Regions from separate parts of the Planococcus sp. TJ-201 genome, predicted to be linked through region 3. Evidence: riboswitches for the same ligand, from Rfam matches in the RefSeq annotation. Region 3 holds a riboswitch; each other region holds the start of a gene.

Region 1 (6,706 bases), on a different contig from region 3:
GATTTGGCTGGCTACTTTTTGGCCTAGCTGATAATCCTGCTCACGGCGCTGCTCGACTTCCAGTATTTTGTCAGGGTCATTTTGATACTCGTCAATTCCGAAACCATGTGCGTTTCTGAATGCCTGTTCCATTTTCTCCGTCTTTTCAATACCTTGCGAATCGATAATGAACCATTCCTTTCAATCTGTTGGTTTTAAGAATACCTTTATTAGTATACCCCGAAAAATATCAAATAAACACTCTAATAGTCTAATTAATCTGAAAACAGAACTTTTGTCTTATATTCTGTCTTCAACGAAATTTCCTTTTTGCATGCTTCTATTAAACTTTTAAAAGTATAGTAAAAATTGAAAGCCCTGGCGATTTCTCGCCAGGGCTCTGCTTTATTTATTGTGAGACTTCATTGTAAATGCTTGATGCCGCTAAGTCTTGCTCAACAAGCAATTCATTTAACATATCGTCTGCTTCTAGGAATTTTTCGTTAGCTGCTTCAAATGATGCATCTTTCGTCAATTCTTCCGCTTTCATTTCGTAAGATTCATGCATTGCAGTAAATGCGGATTCGATCGATTCTTGGTGCTCTTCTAATGCTGCAGGAATTTCAATTGTTTCTACTGCACTAGCTGCTTCTTCAGCAGAAGCGATGGCTGCGTCTTTCATGGTCTGCAATTCGTCGCCTTCTGGCAATGTTTCTTCTGCCTGGCTCATTTCGAATGCATTCAAGTCACCATCTACAGCATTGATCGTATTCGGAATGGACATGTAAAATTTCATCAATTCCTGCTTTACATCTTGGTTGCCTTCCGAAGTTTCAGCACCTGCTGTTTCTTCTGCCGGTTCTGTTGTCGTCGCTTCTTCTTCTCCGCAAGCCGTCAATAAAACTGCTGCTGATAAACCAATTGCCCATAATTTCTTCATGATGTTTTCCCCCTACTGTGTAATATCTTTGCTATAGTAGCACAGAAATTACCAATAGAATAGACCTTTTGAAATAGTTGTAATTGGTCGAATCAATCAATTATTCCAAACTTTTTCGGCCATTTGTGAAACGGTCGACAATATGTGCTAAAGCTCCGTCACCCGTGACGTTTGCTGCAGTACCGAAGCTGTCCTGTGCCATGTAAAGGGCGATCATCAAGGCAACCATTGTGGCATCAAACCCAAGCATAACTTCCAGTAAACCAATCGCTGCCATAACCGCACCGCCTGGAACTCCTGGTGCAGCGATCATTGTTACACCCAGCATTAAAATGAACGGGAAGAAATCGCCAAAGGTCGGGACTCCGCCTGTCAACAATACTACACCTATCGCACATGATACCAAGGTGATGGTACTGCCGGATAGATGAATGGTTGCAAACAAAGGAACGGTAAAGTCTGCCACCCGTTCATTAACTCCCGATTTACGGGATTGGCGCAAAGTGACCGGAATGGTTGCTGCAGAAGACTGCGTGCCAAGTGCCGTGAAATATGCCGGCATCATCGTTTTTAAGATTCCAAAAGGATTTTTCCCTTTTAATGCGCCAGCTGATGAATACTGAAGCAACAGCATGGTCCAGTGAAGGATCAAAATCATTAAAAAGACAATTGCGAACAACGATAAGATTTCAAATACTGCCCCGCCATAGGCCATATTGGCAAAAATACCAAAGATGTGGAACGGCAACAAAGGAATAATCACGTAAGAAATCGTCTTCTCAATAATTGCTTGGAATTCATCAAAAAATGAGGTCATGGTCTTGCTTCCTGTCGATGCCATGCCGATGCCGAGCAAGAACGCCAGGATCAATGCTGACATAACACCAAAAACAGGCGGCATATCAAGGGCAATAAATGTCGCTGCTAATGCATGCTCCGGATCTTCCAAGCTGCTTAAAGAGCCTTCCCGCATAACATTGGGCAAAACCGTGGTTGCTGCAAAAAACGCTAAAATCCCCGCTGTTACGGTAGATGCATAGGCAACTCCGGTGGCTACACCCAAAAGCTTGCCTGAACCTTTGCCCAATTTTGCAATTCCCGGAGCAATAAAGCCGAGAATAATCAACGGTACAATAAAGTTTAGAAAATTACCAAAAATCGTGGTAAACGTTGCGAATACCCGCACCATCCATTCTGGCGCAACCAATCCAATGAGAACCCCCAACACAATTGCCACGACAATACGTGGCAGCAAACCAAAATTGAATTTCATCAAATTGTCCTCCTCATATGAACAAATGCTTATTTTATATTATTCAAAAGTAGCACAGACCTTTTAAGAATGACAGCCATATAGGAAAACGCGAAATATTTTTATTATTTAAACAAAATAAAAAAGCATCCGTTGAAGGATGCTTTTTTACAGGATTATTCGACTGGTACGACTGAGCCGCCCCATTCTTCCAAAATGAAATCTTTAATTTCTTGTGAAGTTAACACTTCCACTAATGCTGCAATGTTTTCGTTTTCTTCATCGCCAGCGCGCACTGCAATAATGTTAGCATATGGAGAATCTGAAGACTCAAGTGCAATGGAATCTTCCATTGGGCTAATGCCTGCATCAATTGCATAGTTCGAGTTGATTAGAACTGCATCGCCTTCACCTGCTTCATACATTTGAACCAACAATGCCGCTTCGTAGTTGGCATCAAATTGAAGATCTTTCGGGTTTTCAACAACGTCGCTTACTTCAGCAGCTGTTTTTTCTACACCTTCAGCCAATGTAATCAAGCCTTCAGCTTCAAGCATAGAAAGAATGCGGCCGTGATCAGCAACCGAGTTGCTCATCAAAATCGTTCCACCTTCAGGCAGTTCATCAAGTGAAGCGTGATCCTGAGAGTAAACACCGATTGGCTCGATGTGAATGCTGCCTGCGTTTTCAAATTCGTAGCCATGATCCGCTACTTGCGACTCTAGGTAAGGAATGTGTTGGAAATAGTTGGCGTCGATTTCACCAGACTCTAAATCTTCATTTGGCAGGATGTAATCCTGGTATGTTTCAATTTCAAGTTCAATGCCCTGCTCTTCTAGAATCGGTTGTGCCTGTTCTAAAATTTCAGCGTGGGGCACGTTCGAAGCGCCAACGCGCAAGGTGCTCGATTCTTCTTCTTCGCTTGCCCCGCCATTTCCGCATCCTGCGAGTACTAAAGCTGTTAGTGCTGTTCCTGCTACAAATTTCTTCATCTGACTCTCTCCCTTTTCATGTGTTTTTATATAGTACGGAAAATCCGCTGCTATCGTTTGTCTGACTTAGTTGTTACCCAATCACCTATAAATTGAATAACGAAGACGATAATCAAAATTAAGATCGTTGCCATTAACGTGACATCTTCCCGGCTGCGCTGGAACCCGTCCAAGAAAGCCAAAGTCCCAAGGCCGCCTGCGCCAATGATGCCAGCCATTGCCGTGTAACCGACTAATGCAATGGCCGTCACCGTGATTCCGGAAATTAAAGCCGGTTTCGATTCAGGCAACAGGACTTTCCAAATGATGGTGCCGGTTGTCGCGCCCATAGAACGGGCAGCTTCGATGACCCCTTTATCAATTTCTTTCAAGGCAATCAGCACCATGCGTGCATAAAATGGAGCTGATCCGATGATCAATGCCGGCAATGCAGCGTTGGGTCCACGAATAGAGCCCATCAAGAATAACGTAAACGGAATCAATAAGATAATCAGGATGATAAAGGGAATCGAGCGGAAAATATTCACGAATGCCCCTGTCAGCCAGTTGACGACTTTGTTTGCCCATAATTGCTTTGGCGCTGTCAAAAACAGCAAAATGCCAAGGGCCAATCCAATAACAAATGTAAATACTGTAGACAATGCCGTCATGTAAAGTGTTTCAATAGTGGCTTCCCACATATTGTCCCAATCGACGTTCGGGAATAATGATTCAATCATTGTGCATCACCTCCGCTTGGACATCTTCTAACCGAAGGAATGCCAGTGCTTCTTCAATTTCTGCTGCTGAACCTTTCAATTGCAGGATCAACGTTCCATATGCCCCGCGCTGTGTGTGCGAGATATTGCCTTGAACAATGTTGACTTCCACTGCATGGCTGCGGATCAACTTTGTCAGAATCGGCTGTTCAGTTTGGTCTCCGACAAAGACCAATTTTACCAACTCGCCTGTCGGATACAATTCCCGAAGATTTTTGATGGTTTCGTGCGAATCACCGGAATCGGTAACCTGTGCCACAAAACGTTTCGTGATTTCTTCTTTCGGCGATTGGAAAACATTCAGAACATCGCCAAGTTCAACCACCCGGCCGCCTTCCATGACCGCCACACGATGGCAAATCTTGCGGATTACATGCATTTCATGAGTGATTAACACAATGGTCAAACCCAATCGTTTGTTGATGTCCACCAGCAGATCCAGGATGGCATCGGTTGTTTCTGGATCGAGTGCAGATGTTGCTTCGTCACACAACAAGACTTCCGGATCATTCGCCAGTGCCCGGGCAATGCCGACGCGCTGTTTCTGTCCGCCTGAAAGTTCCGATGGATACGCGTTTTCACGGCCAGTCAATCCAACCAGTTCGATCAACTCTTGAACTCGGTTGCCCCGCTGTGCTTTTGCCACTCCGGCAATCTCGAGCGGGAACTCGATATTCTCTCTTACTGTTCGAGACCATAACAAGTTGAAATGCTGGAAAATCATGCTGACTTTTTGGCGGGCCTTGCGCAATTCTCCACCTTTAATCGCTGTGATCGTCTGCCCGTTAATTTCGACTGTTCCTGAAGTTGGTTTTTCCAAACCGTTCAACAACCGGATCAACGTACTTTTACCAGCTCCGCTGTACCCGATAATGCCGAAGATTTCACCATCGGAAATGGATAAATCGACTCCGTCAACAGCTGTAAGAACTGCTTTGCCTGTATCGAATTTTTTCGTTACTTTTTTTAACTCAATCATCTCTTGAACACCCCTAGATTCTAAAAATAAAAAACCCTTCCGCGCAGAACTGAGCAGAAGGGCAAACGTATATTATACGGAAACCAATCTCTCATCTTCCAAAGCTTTCGCTTCGTGTGATTTGGCACCATTTCATTTTCATGACGGTTGCCGGGCTTCATAGGGCACTTCCCTCCACCACTCTTAATAAGAGTTTTGATATGAAATTATTTTATCAGAATCTCAATTTACCATGACGTGCTAAATTCGTCAACAGATTTCAACTTATCATATAAATATGGGACCGAATGGAAAGCATAAATCTTTTCCTCAATTTTGCCATTCTCCGTAATTAGCAGGCACGGCACACTTTCCACTTGGTATAAGCCTGCAATTTCTTGGACATAATTCAAGTTGGCTTTGCCGATTTCAAGATCCGGCAGCAGTTCTGTGACGACTGTCAACATCTTTGAAGCGACCTGGCAAGTCCCGCACATCGGCGTATATAAATAAAACGCAGTGGTCCGTTTTGTGTTTTTTTCTTTGATCCATTCTTTATGTGTCCATTCTTTCATCTTCTTCATCCCTCTATCAATAGCTTGTTGACCCGGACATTCGCTGCAATCAGCACATCCATCAAAATGCGAAGCGGTGTCGTTGAAACTTCCTTGTAGCTGCGATTCACATAGAAATGGCGGGCTTCCGGGAATTCACGTTTGACTAACTTCCGCAACTTTTCTCCTGAAGAATCGGCATCCACCAATATGATAATATCCTGATCTTCGTAAGGCAATAATAATTCTTCAAGCCGCGATGCACTTACTGTACCATTTGTGCAAAGAATCGTCACGGGTTCTGCAATGAGCGGCGCAATCCTCGACTTGTCGCTGATTCCCTCCACCACAATCACCTTTCCCATAAACATTCACCCCATCGAATATAGAATAAGAAAAGTCCTATTACTCAACTATACTAATTAATTCAATAGTTTCAAGAATATCACCTTGACGCCATAGAACCCTATTTCTTTCCTTGGGCCGTTTCAGCATTTTTTCCAATTCTATTCGGGGAGAAAAAAACAAAAAAGCGCCTAGGCATAGGCGCTTTCCAAAGTTTACTCGTTTGTCATTTCTTTGTATTGGTCTGCAGTCATCAGTTCGTTGACTTCTTCTTCAGAAGGGGCTTCGATAACCACCATCCAAGCTTGCTCGTAAGGAGATTCGTTGACGAATTCCGGGCTGTCTTCAAGCTCAGAGTTGACCTCAACTACTTTTCCGCTGATAGGTGCGTATAGTTCCGAAACCGTTTTAACAGATTCTACGCTGCCGAAGGGCTGATCTTTTTTCAGTTCTTCGCCAACTTGCGGAAGCTCAACAAAAACGATATCTCCCAATTCAGCCTGTGCGAAATGAGTAATTCCGATACGCGCATTGCCATCTTCGATTTTGACCCATTCGTGTTCTTTTGAATAACGAAGTTCTGCTGGTGTGCTCATCTTGACCCCTCCAAATTATGTAGTTCATTCATGTTCAGTTTGACATAAACAGCCGTGAAACACAAGATGACGCAGCCTTTATAACCAGCTCGTCCGGTAGTCCTCTTCTTTAAAGCCCAGTGTCACCTGTTTGCCGTCCCAAGCAAGCGGACGCTTGATCAGCATCCCGTCTGAAGCCAATAATTCCAGCTGCTGTTCTTCGGTCATGTCTGACAGCTTGTCTTTCAAGCTCAGTGAACGATAGACCAAGCCGCTCGTGTTGAAAAATTTCTTCAACTCCACCCCGCTTGCCTGGTAAATCTCTGTCAATTGTTCTTTTGTTGGCGGATTTT
Region 2 (6,706 bases), on a different contig from region 3:
CAAAAAAGGAAGCGATTTTTGTGTATTTATGCCTTCCGGCAAATACGGAAGCACATAAATACAAGCTGAGTACACCTGAAGTACAAATCAATGTGATATAAACGGTTAATTGGGATCCCACATTTTTCTCCTCTAGTTTTTTTCTTTAATTTAGCATATTTACTAATAAAAGTGGATATTTTTCCAATAATAAAAGACAGCCATCCCAATGGCTGCCTTAGAGGCTAGATGGAACCCGCCGAAGCTGATGCCGCTTCATCAGCTTTCACGCAGTCAATAGCGACAACTATTGCGATGACAACTTCCTGCATCTGTTCATCCAGAATTTCGACTTTGTAACTATCCCCCCACTTGAACCATTCCTTGTTGACCTGACCAATTACTTCTCCATGCTGCACCACTTGAAAATCCATGTCCCACCAGTTTCCTCGAATCTCAATTCCTGTGCCCTCTATGGTATAGCGAGCTTTGAACACAGAAAACTCTTTCTTAATCGTCAATTGTTCCTTGCCATTCACTTCAACAAAAAACTTTGGCCGAAAACTAAACGTCTTTTTCGTAATGAGCGCCACTTCTTCTCTTGCCGCATTCATAATGGAAAAGGTCTTCGGAATTTGCATAAAGCTGCCTTCCACATAATAAACATCGTTCTCCTGCTGATCTTTCACCGTGAATTTGCCACTTAAGCTGAGTGCTTTTTGTTTGATGTAGAGTTGTTTCATTTTATCGCCTCCTTTTGGTAAGTTGACATTGTGGTATGCAAAATAGATTCTGTTTAGTTTATTCCACACAATATATGAAAATGCCTTCACTGGGACTAAAGATTTGAGAGCGCCTAGAAAATTCACCAATTAAAAAACCACCCAAAACACTCGAACAGCAAGGTTTTAGGTGGTTCTATTCAAATATACTTGTCCTTAAAATAATCCGATCCAATACCGCCAGCCACCATCAAAAATAAGGACAGGAAGTTGGAAAGGAATCTTGGCACTCCTTCCGGTATCACAATGGATGTTCCGAAAAAGTAATTTGACGCGAAAATGATGATTTTTGACACCAACAAAAAGGCACCTAACATAAACACACTATCGCAAAAAACTTTCCACTTTGGGTGAGCCAGCTGCTTGCTGTCTTGAATCACTTTGTCCTTCAACTCTTCATCACTCCTTAGCAGTTCGTCTATCGTAACGCCAAATAAGTCACTCAAATTGATAATCACTTCAATGCTTGGGTAATTTTTTCCGGTTTCCCATTTTGAAACGGACTGTCGGCTTACATGAATTTTGTCTGCAAGCTCCGCCTGCGACCACCCCTTTTTTTCTCTTTCGCTTTTCAAACGTTCACTGAAAATCATCGTACTCATCGCCTTTCCTTCTACTTTCAGTATTAAGAAATAAACTTATAAAGTAAAGATAGTTCTAGGCGCACCCTGCTGCAACCTCTGCTTGCTTATTTAAAAATTCAACAGATGAAAGAAAAAAAGAGATTGGAAATATTCCCAATCTCTTTCTATTTATTAATAGCTGGCACAAACCCTATTTCTTCCAGTACGTTTGGCTTTATATAAGCATTCATCAGCAGTGTCAACTATGCGATTTGTATCCGCTACTGTTTCTGGATAAGTTGCTGCACCGATCGAAACCGTAATGTTGATAGAATGCTGTGAGGAAACTCTAAAATGATAAATTTCTACCGCTTTTCTTATTCGTTCAGCAATTTCTACCGCCAGGTCGTTTTGGCAATCGGGCAAGATTACAGAAAATTCCTCTCCACCGTTTCTCGAAACAATATCAAAAGATCGGCTTGTATTCTTTAAAACTTTTCCAAGCTCTTTTAGGATTTTGTCACCAACTGGGTGGCCATATGTGTCATTGACGTTTTTAAAATGATCAATGTCAATGATTAACAACGAGAGCCTTTCATTCTTTTCTGCTGCACTTCCAACTAATGTATTCCATACCGCATCAAATTGCCGGACGTTATTTAAGCCTGTAAGAAAATCTGTCACGGACTCCTGCTCGTATTTCATCAGAAGATACTGCGTTTTTCGAATGTATTCAACAAAGAAAATCGAAATGAGCCCACCGATGATAGAAATGACCCAATAAACAGGGATCAAACTTTTCAAAACAAGAAAATCACTAATAAGAATACTAATGACTACGCTGAAGACAATGTTTGAAAATAGGATCATCACAAAGCCCTTTTTGTAAGAACTTGCATTAGCACTAAATTTTTTAAATAGCTTATGAATAATGATGAAGCCGATGATTAAAGCGATCATTAAGATGGCGGCTGCAAAAGCTGACATCGTCAGGCCAAAAATGAACCTTCCAAATATAATAACTACTGCACTGATAGTAGCTTGGGGTATCCCTAAAAAAAGGACAAGCAGCATAACCGGTATAAATCGCAAATCGACGATAGTTTCAGTTGTTACTTGTATAGAGAAATACATCAGCAAAAATCCTAATGCTCCCCCTGCTATTCCGTCAGCCAGTACGGCTTTTCTGTAAGATTCATCTAATCCAAGTTTCTTTCTAAGTTGCAAATAAATAAAAATCAAGGCAATGAGAACACATAAATTTATGAACAAGTTATCAATAAGATCAAACAAAAGATTTCCTCCACCTATATTTATTGGAATAATATTACAACAAAACTATTAATTGTACATTTTTATTTACTTTAATAATATATCATATAAATATTGTTCAACTATTCTCTTTTCGAATCTTTTACAATCACTTTTCGGCTTTTGTCACAATATCTCTTTATTTCATTAACAACATTGAAGCCCCTCTCTTCCGCCATATCCATAAACTTTTAAAAAGAAAGAAAGTCACCAGCTGAACTGACCCTTCAAGTGATGTACACTATAAAAAAAGATGACTTCGGTGAACTACCGAAGTCATCTTTTGGATACCTATTCCAGCTGCGGGGTTTGTCTTGATAAACTTTCCATTTCAATGAGGCTCAGTTTCCCCAAAAAATCTCTTTTTGATTTATTAGGGATAGATATTCATCCGATAAATTGATTATTTCCAGGTCTCCTGCAAAGTATCTCTAAACAATTCGTCCAGCATTTCCGTCGGATCCTCTACCTCAACCACAAGGTTTCTTGTATACTCCTCGAGCCGTTCCATTTCGCTTTCCAAAAAATCGTTAATCACCTCAATGCGATCCTCTAAATCCATTTCGTCGCCTGCCAGTTTACGTTTCAACAATTGTTCAATTTGTTTTTTCAATTCACCTGTAGGAACAATATCTTCCATTAATTCATTGAAGCCAATTGGTGGTGTCGTATTGTACTTTTCAATCCAGTTGCATGCCAAAATTGGGCGCAGCACATAAAAATATTTTTTGATTTTGACTTCTGGCCCCTGAAGATATTCCTGGTAATTGTTTTTTGCCATGTTTAAATAATGGTATAGCATAGAATTCGGATAAAATACATCTGACTCCAAAGAGCGCATGTGATCAATAAACGAGTCTTTTTGATAATAGATGATGTCGCTTCGCAGCCATTCCAAAAGCGGTGGATTGCTTTTTCGAAACAGGCGAAGTGCTTTAGTCAACTCCCAGCCACTTATGTCCAATAACTCACTAATCGGTTCTTCAATCACGTCTCTCTTTACAGCACTTCCTTGTGGATCAATCGAGAGGTACCATGCCGGCAAATGAATATAAATAAACCGAACATCGTAATCACTGTCTTTTGAAGGAAATCCCCATGCCCGACTTCCAGATTCAACAGCGTATAACACCTTCACATTAAATTTTTCCTCTATGCCGATTAACTTCTGCTGGATAATTTCATTCATATGTATTCCCCTTTGTGAGCTTGTATCTATTAAGTTTATCGGTTATCAAAAGAAATTGAAATCTTAAGATCAAGCTCGTCTGATCATAATCTTTATTCACGCGCCCAGGCCGCAATGCCTGCAATGTCTCCTGGTGTTGTTCTGCAGCACCCTCCAATCATGTGGGCACCTGCTTCATACCATTGGCGTGTATTCAAGGCAAATTGATTTACTGAAGTTCCTTCACCCCAGGTCTTGCTCGACGGGTCATATTCTTCGCCTGAATTCGGATACACAATGATGGGTTTCGCCGTTTGGCTTTTCACTTCTTTAATCAGCGATTCGATTAGGTGGGGTGCTGAACAATTGATGCCAATTGCGGCTGCTTGCGGTTGTTTGTCCAGCCACTCTGCACACTTTGAGATTTTGTCTCCATCACTTATATGACGTTCATCTTTTGCGCTAAAACTGAACCACGCATAGACCTCTGGAAATTCCTTTAATACTGCCACAATTGCTTTGGCTTCTGCCAAGCAAGGAATGGTTTCACACGCTAAAATATCTGCACCTGCATCGATCAATATACGGATCCGTTCCTTATGGAAATTTATTAGTTCCTGTTCGCTTACCGCATAATCGCCGCGGTATTCAGAGCCATCTGAAAGAAAAGCACCATATGGGCCGACAGAGGCAGCCACAATTGGCTTTGGCCTGTTCGACCGGTTTTCCACCCTGCTCCAAAATTCATCCCGGGCCTCTGCTGCAAGTTTCACCGATTTTCCGATCAGGCTGTTTGCTTCGTCCTCGCTCAATCCTTTTTCTTTGTATCCTTCAGTCGTTGCCTGGTAGCTGGCGGTGATGGCGCAGTCTGCACCGGCGTGGAAATAGTCCAAGTGAACTTTTTTGATTAGCTCGGGATTTTCCATGAGCACTTTTGCCGACCATAGACGATCATGTAAATTGCAGCCATACTCCTCAAGCTCTGTCGCCATTGCACCATCAACAATAACAATAGGGAAGTGATTTAAAATTTGTTCGATCGGGTTCATTCCACAACATCCTTTCCACATTCAAGCTTATTGCAACAACTCTGGATCTAAAGAAGCTGTCGGTCTATCAAATAAGTACACTTTGGAATTGGGCGCAAGTCACGCGGCTGCTGTCCCGAGTAGCGTGTCTACGCAATTTTCTTGTTAAATAAAAAAACCTCTTCCAATAGGAAAGAGGTTTTGGCCGAATTCTTATCTCTCAGAATAAAACACTCTGCAGGAATTAGCACCTCTCATACAAATGATGGTTGCTGGACGTCATAGGGCCTGTCCCTCGGTCTCTCTTGATAAGTTATTTAGTTTTTGCATATTAACGATAGTATGGGACATTGCCTCTCTTGTCAAACACATTTTGCTTCAAATATGGACTTGTCTAAAGGATGGAAGGGGCAAGGCGCACAATGAACGATTGACAATCCATCAAATCTTCCATACGATCTATTAATAATTCACATGCGATTTTTCATAAAGCTGTTATTTTGAAACTGACTTTTTTCCACAAAGAATGGAGCGAGAAAATGACTAAACAAGCTGTTTTTGAAGTGGCGATAATTGGTGCAGGAACGATGGGAATGGCGGCTGGTGCTTTTTTGGCGCAGCAAAAAGTAAAGACTGTCTTGATAGATGCCTTCGATCCGCCGCATAGCCATGGCAGCCATCACGGCGATACCCGCTTGATCCGTCATGCGTATGGGGAAGGCAGGCAGTACGTAACGTTAGTAAAACGGGCCCAGCAATTGTGGCAAGAACTGGAACAGCAAACAGGATATAAAATTTTTGAAAATACCGGCGTAATCGGCCTGGGTCCGGAAGATTCGCCTTTTTTAGTGGAGATGATGGCTTCTGCGGAGAAGCATAACCTTTTGTTAGAGCTGATGACGGGCTTGGAAGTTAATGCGAGATGGCCTGGATTTTCTGTACCGGATCATTTTATTGGCTGCTTTGAAACACAGTCGGGCATTCTGTACAGTGAAAATGCCATTCTGGCCTATAAAGAAACCGCTCTTGCACATGGTGCGAGCTTCGTTCCAAATACAAGGGTTCAGCACATAGACCTGAATGATGAACAAGGTGTCAAGATTTCCACTGAACGTGCGACATTTTATGCCAAGAAAGTCATTGTCACGGCGGGAGCCTGGGCGGCAAAGCTGTTGCCGGATTTAACGCTGCCGCTTCAACCCACTCGCAAAGCTGTTGCTTGGTTTGAAGCACCTTCCGACTTGTACGATGCTGTTAATTTCCCTGCTTTTTTTGTAGAAGATCAGAATAAGAAATTTTATGGTTTTCCTAAGTTGAATGGTGGCGGGGTCAAAATTGGGAGATCCGATGGTGGGCAGCCGATCGATCCAGATCGTCAAACGCAAAACTTTGGATTATACGAAACAGATGAAAACGACTTGCGGGAAGGGCTGGAACGTTACTTGCCTCAGGCAAATGGCAAACTGGAGCAAGGCAAAACGTGTCTATACACACTTTCAAGCGATAATGATTTTATCGTTGATGTTCATCCGGAAGACAGCCGTATTATTTTTGCCTGCGGGTTTTCCGGACACGGTTTCAAATTTGGCAGTGTCATGGGAGAAGTGTTGAGCCAACTGGCTATGACAGGCGAAAGTGAGCTGGATATTTCCATCTTCGCCCTCAACAGATTTGGTTTGCAGCCTGAAGCACAGGAAGGCTCGCGATAACAAGTTTCTGAAAAAGGTGGAAGTGACGAAAATCCACCTCCTTATTCCACACAAAAAAATCCCGGTCAGCGCAATGTGCTGACCGGGATTTTCCTTATTAGTTTTCTAGGTTGAAACGATCAGCGTTCATCACTTTGTTCCAAGCTTTGATGAAATCGCGAACGAA
Region 3 (6,706 bases):
CGCCAGTTCGTGCAATTCTACAGCACGCGGATCGCCTTGCGACAAGGTTTTCTCACTATAGCCTTTCAACCCAAGATGATGGCCGATTAAAGTGCGCATATTCACATATGGATACAAATGCGCCACTGAATAATCTTTCAGTACATGGCGGCGCAAATCGTTCGGTACGTAGACAGGTACATCTTCGCGAACCGTTTTGACCGGTTTCTCAGCAACTGCAACAGCCGGTTTGGCTGCGCGCACCGCTTCTGAAGCTTGGCGTTTTTCCTGCTGGGCATCCAATTCCAATAACAGCTCAGCTTTTCCTGCACCGCTTTGCAGCCGGTTCGCAAGGTCCAGCCCTTGCATGGCATCTTTCGCGTAAATAACCGGTCCGTCATATTCCGCTGAAATCTTGGTTTCCGTAAAGCGTCTCGACAGTGCGGCGCCGCCGACCAGAATCGGCACATCGATGCCTGCTTCCTTGAAATCCTGCGCGGTGATGACCATCTGTTTGGCTGATTTGACCAACAAGCCGGATAAGCCGATCATGTCCGGTTTTTCTTTCCGGATCACTTCGATCAACGTAGCCGGCGTTACTTTAATGCCGACGTCGATCACTTTAAAGCCGTTGTTGCTCAAGATGATCTCGACCAGGTTTTTGCCGATGTCATGGACATCGCCTTTGACTGTGGCCAGTACGATTTTCCCTTTTCCGGAATCGTCTTCTTTTTTCTCCATGAACTGCTCTAGGAATGAAACCGCCGCTTTCATGACGCCTGCGCTTTGCAGTACTTCGGCAACAATCAGTTGATTGTCATTAAACAGCCGGCCTACTTCGGCCATCCCTGTCATCAATGGTCCGTTGATGACATCGAGCGGTTCATCGTACATTTCCAATGCTTTTTCCAAATCCGGGATCAAGCCTTCTTTGGTTCCTTCTATAATATAGTAAGCCAAGCGGTCGGGCACCGTTTTCGGGATGTCGTCCTCGGTTTTTTCTTTCTTCTTATCACGGTAGAAAGCCGTAAAATCAGCCAGAGTGGCGTCTGTAGTTGTAAACAGCAATTCATTGGCCATGTCGATTTCCTGTTTTGGAATCGATGCATAGCGCTCCAGCTTTTCCGTGTTGACGATGGCGTAGTCCAAACCTGCCTGCGTGCAGTGGTAGAGATAAACGGCATTCAATACTTCACGGCCAACCGGCGGCAAACCAAATGACACGTTGCTGACGCCCAGAATGGTCAATGCGCGCGGCAGTTTTTCTTTGATCAGGCGGATGCCTTCAATGGTTTCCACTGCAGAGCCGATGTATTGCTGATCGCCGGTACCGACTGGAAAGACCAGTGGGTCAAAAATGATATCTTCCGGCGCCAGTCCCCATTTGTTGACCAGCAAGTCATACGACCGTAACGCAATTTCCAGCTTGCGCTCACGCGTAACCGCCATGCCTTCCTCATCGATCGTTCCGACAACGACTGCCGCTCCGTATTTCTTCACCAGCGGCATGACCGCATCAAACCGCTCTTCCCCGTCTTCCAGGTTGATCGAGTTAATGATGGCTTTTCCTTGTGAGAATTTCAGCGCCACTTCAATCACTTCTTCATCCGTGGAATCAATGACCAGCGGCACTTTCACTTTTTTGACGACTTCTTTCATGAAATTGGTCATGTCCTCGACTTCATCCCGGTCCGGGTTCGCCAGACAGATATCAATAACATGAGCGCCGTTTTTCACTTGCGCGCGGGCAATTTCAGAAGCTTCTTCAAACTGGCCATCCACAATCAGCCGCTTGAACTTGCGGGAACCAATGACGTTGGTACGTTCACCAATGAATAATGGACGCATGGTTTCATCGTACTGCAACGGTTCAATGCCGGAAACGACATGGCCGTGATCGACAGGATCCGGTTTTCTCGGAGGCAGACCTTCCATTGCTTCACGCACCGCTTGAATATGGGCTGGCGTCGTACCGCAACAGCCGCCCACTACGTTCAGCCAGCCTTTATCGGCAAAGCCCCGCAATTTTTTCGCCAGCGATTCCGGTATTTCGTGATAATGCCCTTCTTCATCCGGCAAGCCGGCGTTCGGGTAACAGCTGACATAGCCGTCCGACAGCTCAGACAGCGATCGGATGTGGTCTGTCATGAATTCCGGGCCGGTTGCACAGTTCAAGCCAACCGATAACGGTTTCACGTGCTCGATTGAAATGTAAAAGGCTTCGATGCTTTGGCCCGCAAGCGTAGTGCCCATCGGTTCAATCGTTCCTGACACCATGATCGGCAACTCGATTCCGGTTTCTTCAAAAGCTTGCTTGATTCCAATTGTTGCCGCTTTGACATTCAGCATGTCCTGGCTTGTTTCCAAGAGAATCAAATCTGCGCCGCCTTCGATTAAGGCTTTCGCCTGTACATAGAAATTTTCCAGCATTTCATCGAATGTGGCACCGCCTGTAACAGACAGCGTTTTTGTGGTCGGCCCGATAGCACCCGCCACAAAACGCGGCCATTCCGGCGTTGAAAAAGCAGCGGCTGCTTTTTTCGCAATTTCCACTCCACGCCGGTTGATTTCCGCCGCCTGGCTGCCGATCCCATACTCATCCAAAACAATCGGTGTGCCGCCAAAGGTATTGGTACAGAGAATATCGGCTCCCGCTTCGAGGTAAGCCGTGTGGACCCCTTCGATAACATCCGGACGGACAATATTCAAATACTCGTTGCAGCCGTCAAACTCTTCGCCTCCAAAATCTTCGGGAGAAAGATCGACGTTTTGAATCATCGTGCCCATGGCTCCGTCGATGATCAAGATTCTTTTTTCAAGTTGTTGTTCAATAAGATGTTTGGACATGGCTGCGATCGCTCTCTTTCTGTTGATCTAGTTGTCGAATGTAATGAATCAATTCCACGGTCATATCGTAACGGACAAACGGAGTTATGAGGTAAATGCCATGGAACAGCTCCGCTGCTGTATCAATCAATTCTTTTGCGATTTGGATGCCTTCTGCAGTGGCGCGGTCTTTGTCGTCGCCGCATGCGCGCATGCGTTCCAGTGCATCTTCCGACAGCTTGATGCCTGGCACTTCATTGTGCAGGAATTCCGCACTGCGGATGCTGGTCAGCGGCATCACACCAATGAAGATCGGCGTCTCCAAATGTTTTGTCGCTTCGTGAATTTCGATGATTTTCTCTTTTGTATAAACCGGCTGCGAGATGAAATAATCCGCACCGCTTTCGATTTTCTTATCAAGCCTTGCCACTGCTCGGTCCAAAACACGGACGTTCGGGTTAAATGCTGCCGCAACAGAGAAGTTGGCTTTTTTCCGCAACGGCTTGCCGGAAAATGAAATGCCTTCATTCAGCTTTTTAATCAATTGAATCAATTCCATGCTGGACACATCATAAACACTGGTAGCTCCCGGGAAGTCCCCGACTTTTGTTGGATCACCTGTTACGGCGAGTATATCATGGATCCCGAGCGCATCGAGCCCCATCAAATGCGACTGCAGGCCGATTAAGTTGCGGTCGCGGCATGTGATGTGAGCGAGCGCCCGAATGTTTTCCTTGTGTTTGAGGATGGAGCCCATCGCCATATTGCTGATGCGCGGCGATGCCAACGAATTGTCCGCCATTGTTACGGCATCGACACCGGCTTTATTTAAAGCGACGGATCCTTCTAAAAATTTAGCTGTATCCAAGTGGCGCGGCGTATCCAATTCCACGATAATGGTCCGTTCCATTTTGGCTTTTTCATGAAGCGGCTTAACTTCCAACGCTTCTGCTTCACGGATGACGATTGGTTTTCTTGCTGTTACTTCTTTATGGAAAATTGGCGGCAAGTTGCCGAGATGCTTTTTCACAGCTTCAATATGCTTCGGCGTTGTGCCGCAGCAGCCGCCGATCAAACGCACACCTTCTTCTCTTAATAACAAAGCGGCACGGCCAAAATAATCCGCTTCCGATTCATAGACGATTCGTCCGTCTTCTACATCAAGCAAGCTGGCGTTGGGATAAGCAGAAAGAAACGCTTTGTCAGGCAAAGTGACTTCTTCAAAAGCCTGGATGGTATGGTGAGGGCCAAGACGGCAGTTGACACCGACGATATCGGCTCCAAGTGCCTCCAATTGATGAAGGGCATCGTTCAGCGACATGCCATTTTGCAGGATGCCCGGCTCATGCATCGACACTTGGGCAATCAGCGGGGTATCGGTGATGCCTTTTAAATGCTTGACTGTTGCTGCCAACTCTTCAAAATCGTAATACGTTTCCAACAACAAGCCGTCCGGATCTCCAGCCAGCAAATGGATGGCTTGCTGGTCGACCATTGCAATAATCTCTTGCAATGTAGCATCGCTTTTCCGGATTCCGCGGATTCCCCCAATGGTTCCAAAAACAAATTGGCCACCCGGTGCTGCCGCTCGTTTAGCAATTCCAATAGCTGCTCTGTTAATATCTGCGACTTGCTCTTCCAGGCCGTAACGGGCCAGTTTCGCCGCATTCGCTCCGTATGTGTTGGTCTGGATGATATCCGCTCCGGCTTTAATATAGTCCTGATGAATCTTCTCAATGACTTCCGGGCGTTGCAAATTCAGTTCTTCGTTGCAATACTCAATGCCATAGGAATACAGCAATGTTCCCATGGCGCCATCCGCCGTCAATATTCTGGTCTTTAGTTCGTCTAATAAGCCCATCCTTCTCAACCTCCCATATATACAAAAAAAGCCTTCATGAAAAAGAAGGCTTTACGATATCAAACTCGTTCCTTTTCATCTGCCAGGCAATTGCTTGCCTGCTGGATTTAGCACCTGACCTTTCGGCTGGTTGCTGAAGCTTCATCGGGCCAGTCCCTCGACTTCTCTTGATAAGAATTCACTATTCTGTTTTAAGTATTCTAAATATGGTACCTGTATCTATGGAACAGGTCAAGGCAATCTGTCGAAAAACAATGAAATTTCTGTGTTATTCCGCAAAAACTTTGTGCTTTCAGAATTTTTTAGAATGTAGATGCATTTTTGGGATTAAATCGAATCTCTGACACATCAAACTTATACCAAGTAAATGTATTACCCTCTATCACCCAGCTGACCTCCATTTTTACGGGCATCTTCAATCCTTCTACCTGCTGATGCTCTTTGATAGTTCCGATGCAGAGCTGCCGTTGTGCATCTTTGGCACTGCCTTTATAGCGCAAAGCCTCCACTCTCAACAACTCACTTTGCTCATTGAAGAAATAGGTTGCTGATCCGGTCAAGCCCTCATACGTAATCGTTGCTTTCGCAGTGTGCACATCCACGAGCTCCCATTTGATAAATGGACTGAACACCGCTGCTGGATACCAAGCCAACTCCATCAAGTAGCGCTGCAGCGCAGACTCATTGGTCTTCTCATTGTCAGGAGTTTGTGACATTGGAAAGATGCTCACAAGTTTGATCCGCATACTGGCTTTGCCAGCAGTAAAGCTGTCTTTCCCCGTAATGAATAATCCCTTTCCCATTTTCATCTTTGCAGACCAGTAGAATGCAGGCGGGTCGGTAAAGCTCGTTTGTTCGGCTTCCGAGGCCATCCACTTTTTTTGCTCTGGCTTTTGTTTCATCCAACCAAGTTGCTTGAAGCTGACGCTCGCAATTTGTTCGTGACCGACAGCGCCAATTGCATAAAGCCAATTTTTCACAGGCAATGGAAGAGACTCTGTCATTTGTTCCGTTAGTTTGTCAGGAGCCGCAAGGTCAGAATGGATTACATGCTCATCTTTTTTCTCCACCGCAAACACTCCTTTTTGTTTCTTTACCTGTTTATACAGGCATTAAATCATTTTTAAATACTCACTGGACAAAAAGTCAAAAAGAGAGTATTTTTATAGCAAATAGATATATATCAAAAAGATATAAGGATGTGAATCCATGGCAAAAGAAAACCATACTCAATATGCCATACTCGGGCTGCTGACAACAGAATGCCGCACTGGCTATTCGATCAAGCAAATGATCGATACAAGCTTGAACCATTTTTGGAAAATCAGTTACGGACAAATTTATCCGACATTGAAACTGTTGGTAGATCAAGGGTATGCCACCGTGGAATCTCAAGTTCAGGAAGGCAGGCCGGACAAAAAAGAATACACGATTACTAACGAAGGCGAGCGTGCTCTAAAAGAATGGATCCAGCAGCCGATTCAGCAGCTGCCCGGTGAAAAAAATGAACTCCTGCTCAAGTTATTTTTCAGCGGAAACCAGGATGTTCAGGATACACTCAGTCATTTAGCAGATTTTCGTGAAAAACTGACCGGCCGCCTGAACACGTATAGAGCAATTCAAGAAATGATCAATACGCAATTGCGAGATCAAGCGGATGCCCCTTTTTGGCTTTTGACGCTGGATTACGGAATACGGACCACTTTGGCTGCAATCGAATGGTGTGATGAAGCAAACAAGACCTTAAGTCTATGAGGAGGAAAAACAATGAGCGCAAACGTCTTTCCCGGAAGATACACTGCTGAAAGCCACGAGGGAATCGTCGTCTTTGTTATCGGCATGCGAATCAACAAATGGAGAGCTGTGCATAAATGGCTGCCGGTCATGATGGCAATGGGGCCCATGATCAAAGAACTCGCAGTGCACAAAGAACTGGGTTGTCTGTCTTCTGAAAGTTTTTTCAAACCGCCCCTTACGTTCATGGTTCAGTATTGGCAATCGGAAGAACAATTGCATGCTTATTCGAAAGGGCAAAATCAT

What was found. A riboswitch is a leader RNA that binds a small molecule or an ion and turns the genes downstream of it on or off. The one in region 3 is predicted to bind S-adenosylmethionine.
Region 1: another riboswitch for S-adenosylmethionine. It lies ahead of AC4EG4_RS15455 (methionine ABC transporter ATP-binding protein); the one in region 3 lies ahead of AC4EG4_RS10930 (bifunctional homocysteine S-methyltransferase/methylenetetrahydrofolate reductase).
Region 2: another riboswitch for S-adenosylmethionine. It lies ahead of mmuM (homocysteine S-methyltransferase); the one in region 3 lies ahead of AC4EG4_RS10930 (bifunctional homocysteine S-methyltransferase/methylenetetrahydrofolate reductase).

What each region holds. Positions count from the first base shown of each region.
Region 1 covers NZ_JBZDOG010000006.1:149,051-155,756, reverse strand. The annotation lists gene AC4EG4_RS15480 (YuzK family famiily protein) at 1-132, opposite strand, end outside; gene AC4EG4_RS15475 (hypothetical protein) at 389-919, opposite strand; gene AC4EG4_RS15470 (dicarboxylate/amino acid:cation symporter) at 1,020-2,192, opposite strand; gene AC4EG4_RS15465 (MetQ/NlpA family ABC transporter substrate-binding protein) at 2,348-3,163, opposite strand; gene AC4EG4_RS15460 (methionine ABC transporter permease) at 3,214-3,882, opposite strand; gene AC4EG4_RS15455 (methionine ABC transporter ATP-binding protein) at 3,875-4,900, opposite strand; SAM riboswitch class I at 4,989-5,093, opposite strand; gene AC4EG4_RS15450 (thioredoxin family protein) at 5,128-5,454, opposite strand; gene AC4EG4_RS15445 (toprim domain-containing protein) at 5,460-5,798, opposite strand; gene gcvH (glycine cleavage system protein GcvH) at 5,994-6,374, opposite strand; gene AC4EG4_RS15435 (arsenate reductase family protein) at 6,453-6,706, opposite strand, start outside.
Region 2 covers NZ_JBZDOG010000003.1:60,021-66,726, reverse strand. The annotation lists gene AC4EG4_RS08720 (histidine kinase N-terminal 7TM domain-containing diguanylate cyclase) at 1-121, opposite strand, end outside; gene AC4EG4_RS08715 (LURP-one-related/scramblase family protein) at 225-722, opposite strand; gene AC4EG4_RS08710 (helix-turn-helix domain-containing protein) at 902-1,354, opposite strand; gene AC4EG4_RS08705 (diguanylate cyclase) at 1,517-2,617, opposite strand; gene AC4EG4_RS08700 (nucleotidyltransferase domain-containing protein) at 3,039-3,824, opposite strand; gene mmuM (homocysteine S-methyltransferase) at 3,917-4,852, opposite strand; SAM riboswitch class I at 5,042-5,146, opposite strand; gene solA (N-methyl-L-tryptophan oxidase) at 5,371-6,540, shown strand; gene katG (catalase/peroxidase HPI) at 6,638-6,706, opposite strand, start outside.
Region 3 covers NZ_JBZDOG010000004.1:51,211-57,916, reverse strand. The annotation lists gene metH (methionine synthase) at 1-2,826, opposite strand, end outside; gene AC4EG4_RS10930 (bifunctional homocysteine S-methyltransferase/methylenetetrahydrofolate reductase) at 2,807-4,666, opposite strand; SAM riboswitch class I at 4,739-4,843, opposite strand; gene AC4EG4_RS10925 (DUF6920 family protein) at 4,969-5,736, opposite strand; gene AC4EG4_RS10920 (PadR family transcriptional regulator) at 5,876-6,421, shown strand; gene AC4EG4_RS10915 (DUF4188 domain-containing protein) at 6,434-6,706, shown strand, end outside.